DNA from 3 places in the Isoptericola sp. S6320L genome. Region 2 is predicted to be linked to each of the others. Evidence: riboswitches for the same ligand, from Rfam matches in the RefSeq annotation. Region 2 holds a riboswitch; each other region holds the start of a gene.
What was found. Region 2 has a riboswitch for thiamine pyrophosphate ahead of thiD (bifunctional hydroxymethylpyrimidine kinase/phosphomethylpyrimidine kinase). Riboswitches for the same ligand answer to the same signal wherever they lie in the genome.
Positions count from the first base shown of each region.

Region 1: another riboswitch for thiamine pyrophosphate. It lies ahead of MWU57_RS05840 (thiamine ABC transporter substrate binding subunit); the one in region 2 lies ahead of thiD (bifunctional hydroxymethylpyrimidine kinase/phosphomethylpyrimidine kinase).
Region 3: another riboswitch for thiamine pyrophosphate. It lies ahead of thiC (phosphomethylpyrimidine synthase ThiC); the one in region 2 lies ahead of thiD (bifunctional hydroxymethylpyrimidine kinase/phosphomethylpyrimidine kinase).

Region 1 covers NZ_JALKAT010000006.1:154,113-156,422, reverse strand. Annotated here, with positions in the region: gene MWU57_RS05850 (PAS and ANTAR domain-containing protein) at 1-679, shown strand, start outside; gene MWU57_RS05845 (DUF4235 domain-containing protein) at 712-1,005, opposite strand; TPP riboswitch at 1,101-1,204, shown strand; gene MWU57_RS05840 (thiamine ABC transporter substrate binding subunit) at 1,260-2,310, shown strand, end outside.
Region 2 covers NZ_JALKAT010000001.1:152-2,461, forward strand. Annotated here, with positions in the region: gene MWU57_RS00005 (dienelactone hydrolase family protein) at 1-799, opposite strand, end outside; TPP riboswitch at 960-1,054, shown strand; gene thiD (bifunctional hydroxymethylpyrimidine kinase/phosphomethylpyrimidine kinase) at 1,046-1,918, shown strand; gene MWU57_RS00015 (hypothetical protein) at 1,943-2,310, opposite strand, start outside.
Region 3 covers NZ_JALKAT010000055.1:1,119-3,428, reverse strand. Annotated here, with positions in the region: gene MWU57_RS17530 (Tat pathway signal sequence domain protein) at 1-1,296, shown strand, start outside; TPP riboswitch at 1,349-1,454, shown strand; gene thiC (phosphomethylpyrimidine synthase ThiC) at 1,450-2,310, shown strand, end outside.

The DNA.
Region 1 (2,310 bases), on a different contig from region 2:
TGCCGCCGAGGCCCTGGCAGCCGGTGTCCAGCTCGTCGTCGGTCGCTACCGGGTCGAGCTCGACTCGGGCCGGACCTGGTGGTCCGACGAGGTGTACCGGATGCACGGCCGTGAGCCGGGCGAGATCGAGCCGAGCATGGAGGCGCTGAGGTCCCGCACGCACCCGGACGATCGCGGGCGCGTGTCGCGAACTGCTGTGGTCGCGTTGCGTGCGGGCAGGCCGTTCAGCAGCGCCCACCGCATCGTCGACGCGCACGGCAAGGCGCGCACCGTCGTCGTGACCGGGCAGGCGCACGTCGGCGACGACGGCGAGATCACCCACGTCGCCGGCTACGTGCTGGACGTCAGCCCGGTCACCCGTGAGGCGCTCGACCGCGAGTCGCAGCGTGCCGTGGGCCGGGCCATGGTGTCGGCGGCTGCGGTCGAGCAGGCCAAGGGCGCCTTCATGGTGGTGCACGGCATGGCGGAGGCCGAGGCGGGGGACAAGGTCGGCGAGGTGGCCGCCCGGGCGGGCATCCCGCTCCAGTCGGCCGCCGCGCAGATCGTCGCCGGGATGGCCGGCGCGGACGGCAGCCCGGCCCAGCGGCTCGCAGCAGCGCTGGACGCCGTCCACACCGAGGATCGGCCCCGCGGGCACGAGGCGCAGCTGGCCCGCCGGCGGCAGCGGAGCCGCGGCTGAGGCGTGTGGCCGCAGGCTCTCAGGGACCTCCCTCAGACCACCGAGACGTGCTTGGCCCGCTTGTCCACGGCCTTGGTCACAACCTGCCGGGCGAGCCGGCGGGCGAGCACGGCGACCCCGCCCGTCACGGCGGCGAACGTGATCGCCTGCACGATCGGGATGTCGTCCGCGTCCAGGTCGATCGGGGCGTCGCTGCCCGTGGCCTTCTCCCAGATCACCTTGATGAGCTTCTGCGCGACCCAGCCGGCCGCGAACGTCGCCGCGACCGTCCCGATCTTGAGCCCCAGCGAGGGCTCGGACGGCTCGGAAAGCTGAGAGTGCTCCACGGATCCTCCAGTAGCAGACGGCGGCATCGGGCGGTCGCGAACGGTCCGCCCGACGGACGCCACCACCGTAGCGTGCGTGCGGTGTGTAGGCTCGGAGGGAACGACAGGGGAGCGCCACGAGCGCTGAGAGTGCGGATCTCCGCAGACCCTCGAACCTGATCCGGTTAGCACCGGTGGAGGAAGTCGGGCTTCTCGATCCCGTCGTCCGTTCCCACGGACGACGGCCCCCCTTCAGATCCGTCTGAGGAGGACGCATGACCATCCGTACCCGCCGCACCCTGGCGGCCCTCGCCGTCGTCGGGCTCGTGCCCGCGCTGGCCGCCTGCAGCGGCGACGACGCCCCGGGCGAGGCCGGCAGCACGCCGGTCCCGGCGGAGTCGTCGGCCGGCGGCGAGCTGTCCGGCACCGTCACGCTGGTCACCCACGACTCCTTCGCGCTCAGCGACGGGCTGCTCGAGTCCTTCGAGGAGGAGTCCGGGCTGGAGGTCGAGCACGTCGCCGCCGGTGACGCGGGCGCGCTGGTCAACCAGCTCGTCCTCACGCAGGACAGCCCGCTCGGGGACGTGGTGTACGGGGTGGACAACACGTTCGCGTCGCGCGCCGTGGAGGCCGGGGTGTTCGAGCCCTACACGCCGGCAGACCTCGACCCGTCCGTGAGCACCCCGGTGGAGGAGGGTCTGGAGGGCCTGACGCCGATCGACCGGGGTGACGTCTGCCTCAACGTGGACACCGCCTGGTTCGAGGAGGAGGGCATCGAGCCCCCGAGCACCTTCGAGGACCTCACCCAGGAGACCTACGCGGACCTGACCGTGGTCACCAACCCGGCGACGTCGTCGCCCGGCTTCGCGTTCCTGCTGGCCACCATCAGCGCGTTCGGCGAGGACGGCTGGCAGGACTACTGGGCCGAGCTCGCGGACAACGGCCTGCGGGTCACGGACGGCTGGTCGGACGCCTACTACGTCGACTTCTCGGGTGCCGGCGAGGGTGGTGAGCGCCCGGTCGTGCTGTCGTACGCGACGTCGCCGGCCTTCACCGTCACCGAGGACGGCAGCGAGACCACCACCGCCGCGCTGCTGGACACCTGCTTCCGCCAGGTCGAGTACGCCGGGGTCCTCGCGGGCACCGACAACCCGGCCGGTGCCCGGGCCCTGGTGGACTTCCTGGCCTCGGAGCAGGTGCAGGCCGACATCCCGGCCAGCATGTACATGTATCCCGCCGACGAGAGCGTCGAGCTCCCCGCCGAGTGGGAGGAGTTCGCCCCGCTCGCCGAGGACCCCTACGAGGTCTCGGTGCAGGAGATCGCGG
Region 2 (2,310 bases):
CGAACCGCTTGAGCCAGGAGATCGAGTACTTCGCGATCGTGGTGTTGGAGGTGTTGGGTGCGAAGTGGCTGGCCCCGTCGAGCTCGAGGTACGCCTTGGGCAGGTCCTGCTCGAAGGACTCGTAGAACGGCTCGGCGTGCGTCTCGTGGCGGGCGACGGAGTCGTTCTCCGCCGCGAAGATCAGCGTCGGGGTGCTGACCGACGACCAGTCCTTCTGCGGGTGCCACGGCGTCATGGGGATGGCGGCCTTGATGTCGGGGTTGTCGTCCACGGCGCGCAGGGTCCCGCCGCCACCCATCGAGTGGCCCATCAGCGCGAGCCGGTCGGCGTCGATGCGGTCCGCCACCGGGCTCGAGCCGGTGAGGTAGTCGAGAGCCGACTGGAGCTGGCGGGCCCGGGAGTCGGGCTGGTCGTAGATCGAGTTCGTGGCCATCGTCAGGACCACGAAGCCCTGGGACGCGAGGCGGGGGCCGAGCCACGCGACGGTGCTCTCCGTGCCGGTGTACCCGGGCGAGATCACCACCGCTCCGAAGTCGCCGTCGCTGGTCGTGGTCGGGTAGTAGATCGTCCCACCACCGAACCCGGAGACCCAGCGGGAGACGGAGCGCTCGGAGACCGCGTAGCTGCCGCGGAGCGCCTCGATGCTGGACTCGGTCGGGTCCGGGCCGCGCTCGTGGGGGTTGTCCGCGCCGTGCGCGGCCGGGCCGGCCGCGATGCCGACGCCCACGGCGACGGCGAGCGAGGCCAGGACGGCGGTGACCCGCTGCCGGGTCTTCGAGGTGCTGATGGAGTGCTGCATCGTTCGTCCTCTCTGACGGGGCTCCTCGACGGAGCCGTGTTGCTGCCCGGCCAGCGTGCGGGGCGCACGGGCACGGCGGCATCGGCAGGATCGCCGGTCCGTCACCGTCGGGACCGGGCCGAGACACCGTCTCAGGCCGTGGCGGCGGCCGGTACCGTGTCCTCACGACACGGGGTGCGCCCACCGGGAGCTGAGATCACACCCGTCGAACCTGATGCAGTCCGCACTGACGAAGGGATGTCGCCCATGCCGTCGACCCTGCCCGCCGCCGCCCGCCCACCGTGGCGACCCCGTCCCGTCCCGCGCGTGCTGTCCGTCGCGGGCTCGGACCCGTCCGGCGGTGCCGGGGTCCAGGCGGACCTGAAGGCGGTGGCGGCGGCCGGAGGCTACGGGATGGCCGCGGTCACGGCGCTGACCGCGCAGAGCACCCGCGGGGTCAGCGCGGTGCACGTGCCACCGCCGTCGTTCCTCGCCCAGCAGCTCGACACGCTCCGTGCCGACGTCGCGATGGACGGGGTCAAGATCGGGATGCTCGCGTCGGCCGAGGTGGCGGAGGTGGTCGCCCGGTGGCTGGACAGCAGCGGACCGGCGGGTCGTCCGCCCGTGGTCGTCGACCCCGTCATGGTCGCCACCTCGGGCGACCGCCTGCTGGAGCCCGCCGCCGAGGACGCGGTGCGCGGGCTGCTCGACCGTGCGGACGTCGTCACGCCCAACGTGCCGGAGCTCGCCGTCCTCCTGGGCGACGCCGACGCGCCGTCGTGGGACGGTGTGCTCGACCAGGCGCTCCGGCTGGCCGACCGGCACGACGTGCTCGTGGTGGCCAAGGGGGGCCACCTCGCGGGCGACGAGGTCCCGGACGCACTCGTCGGGCCGCGCGGCGTCGTGGCAGAGCTTCCGGGGCCGCGCGTGCGGGTCTCGAGCACGCACGGCACGGGGTGCTCGCTGTCCAGCGGGCTGGTCACCCGGTACGCCCGGCACGGCAGCTGGGAGCGGGCGCTGCGAGAGACCAAGTCCTGGCTGGCGGGGGCCATCACCGCGGGTCCCGCCCTCGAGGTCGGCGGCGGTCGCGGACCGGTCGACCACTTCTGGGCCTTGCGCGAGGCGCTCGTCGAGGGGTGACGGCCGGCGGTGCCCGGTCGGCCGTCAGTCGAACAGGTCGCCGAGGTCGCCGATCTCGTCCAGGATGCCGCCGAGCACCATGCCGCCCAGGACGGCGCCGAACGCCCCCGAGCCCGCGCGTCCGGCCGGTGCGGGCCGTCGGCCGTCCCACGGCTGGTGGTGGCCGGCGTGCGAGACGTCGCGTCGGGCGAGCTCGGCGGCCTCCGCGGCCAAGGCTGCGGCCCGGCGGGCCTGGTCGACGGCGGACTCGGCGTGGGTGGCGTTCCGTGCCGCGGTGAGCTCACGCTCCGCCTCGGCGAGCCGGGTGCGCGCGTCGGGACCCACCGGCGCGCGGTAGTCGTCCACGAGGGCCCGGGCCGCAGCCACCTGGCGGGCCGCGTCGTCGAGGGCGG
Region 3 (2,310 bases), on a different contig from region 2:
CCGCCGTGGCCCGGCCACGGCGGCGGGCACGGCGGGTCCGTCCGGCGGGCCCACGAGTTCCTCGGCGTGATGACCGACGCCTATCCGGAGGTCAACACCGGGCCCCGGCTGGCTCAGTCCTACGCCGACCAGCTCGGCCTGTTCTCGACCGCCTTCGTCTACGACGTCGCCCTGACGATCTGTGCCTCGCTCGCCGGTGGCCACGTCGAGCGTGCCGCCGTCCTGGCCGACGGCCTCGTCTTCGCCCAGGAGCACGACCCGGCCTACGACGACGGCCGCCTGCGCCAGGGGTACAACGCCGGCCCGTACACGTTCTACGACGGCTCGGAGCAGGCCTACGGACTCGAGCTGCCCGACGGCACCGCGAACATCGGCTGGCAGTTCGGGTTCCTCGGGACCGCGGTCGGCGACATGGCGTGGCCCGGGATCGCGCTGCTGCACGCCTACGACGTGACGGGGGAGCGCCGCTACCGGGACGCCGCCGTGCGGATCGGCGAGTGGATCCTCGACAACACCTGGTCCGAGCGCACGCTCGGTGGCTTCTCCTTCGGCGTCGACGCCGCGAACGCCCCGGTGCCCAACGGTTCGACCGAGCACAACGTCGACTGCGTGGCGTTCTTCCGCCAGCTCGACGCCCTCGTGGGTGGACGGCGGTGGCGCCGGGCGGAGCGGCACGCGCGCGAGTTCGTCGACCGCATGTGGGACCGGCGCGGCGGGTACTTCTACACCGGGACGAACGACGGCGAGGAGATCAATCCCGACCCGCTGCCCCTGGACCCGGCGACCTGGAGCTGGCTCGCGCTGCGGGCGAACCGGTACGGCCGGGCCGTCGACTGGGCGGCCGCGGACCTCGCCGCCCGCGACGTCGCGGGCACCGGGAACTCGCAGCTGCCCGAGGAAACCGCCATCTCCGGCGTGACGTTCTCGAGCGCGAGCCTCACGACGACGGCCTCGTACGAGGGCATCCCGGCGCACCAGGACGCCGTCTGGCTGGAGGGCACGGCGCAGCTCGCCTGCGCGCTGACCGATCGCGGGCGCGGGCGACGCGACGCCGGACGCGCCGAGGACCTGCTGGCCGAGGTCCGCCGGACGCAGGACCTGCTCGGCGGCGGCCAGACGGTGGGCGGCGCCCCGCTGCCGGCACGCTCCGGCGTCGTGGCCGCCTCGAGCCTCGTCGACACCGGGTTCGGGTTCGGCTACTTCCAGGTGCAGCACACGGGAGCCACGTCCTGGTACCTCATGGCAGCCGCCGGGGCGAACCCGCTGCAGGTCGGAGGCCTGCGCCGGGGCAGGTGACCGGCGGGCAGGGTGCCTGAGCAGGGCGGCGGTGCGTCGTGCTACGTTGCGGGTGATCCCACGGGAGCCTCACGCAGGGGCTGAGATCGGGCTGACGCGGCCCGGACCGTCGAACCTGACCGGGTCATGCCGGCGTAGGAAGATGGAGTACACATGTCGCACGACGCACCGTCGCGCGCGCTCGCCTTCGAGCGCGACATCGAGACCGGGATCGTCGTCCCGGTCACCGAGATCACCCTGGCCGACGCCCCCGACGGGTCGGCCAACCCACCGGTGCGGATCTACCGCACCGACGGCCCGGGCGGCGACCCCACGCAGGGGATCCCGGGCCTGCGCACGGCGTGGATCGCCGAGCGGGAGGACACCGAGGAGTACGAGGGACGCGAGCGCGACCTGGCCGACGACGGCCGGGGAGCCCGCCGGCGGGGCGCCGCGTCCGCCGAGTGGCAGGGCGAGCGGCGCACCCCGCGTCGTTCGTTGCCGGGCCGCACGATCACCCAGATGCACTACGCCCGCCGCGGCGAGATCACCCCGGAGATGCGGTTCGTCGCCATCCGGGAGGGCGTCGACGTGGAGCTGGTGCGTTCGGAGGTCGCGGCCGGACGCGCGATCATCCCCAACAACGTGAACCACCCCGAGTCCGAGCCGATGATCATCGGGCGCGCGTTCACCGTGAAGGTCAACGCCAACATCGGCAACTCCGCGGTGCACTCCACGATCGCCGAAGAGGTGGAGAAGCTGCAGTGGGCCACGAAGTGGGGCGCGGACACGGTCATGGACCTGTCCACCGGCGACGACATCCACACCACCCGCGAGTGGCTGCTGCGCAACGCCCCGGTCCCGATCGGCACGGTGCCGATCTACCAGGCCCTCGAGAAGGTCGACGGCGACGCCTCCCGGCTCACCTGGGAGATCTACCGCGACACCGTCATCGAGCAGTGCGAGCAGGGCGTCGACTACATGACGGTGCACGCCGGCGTGCTGCTGCGTTACGTCCCGCTGACGGCGAACCGG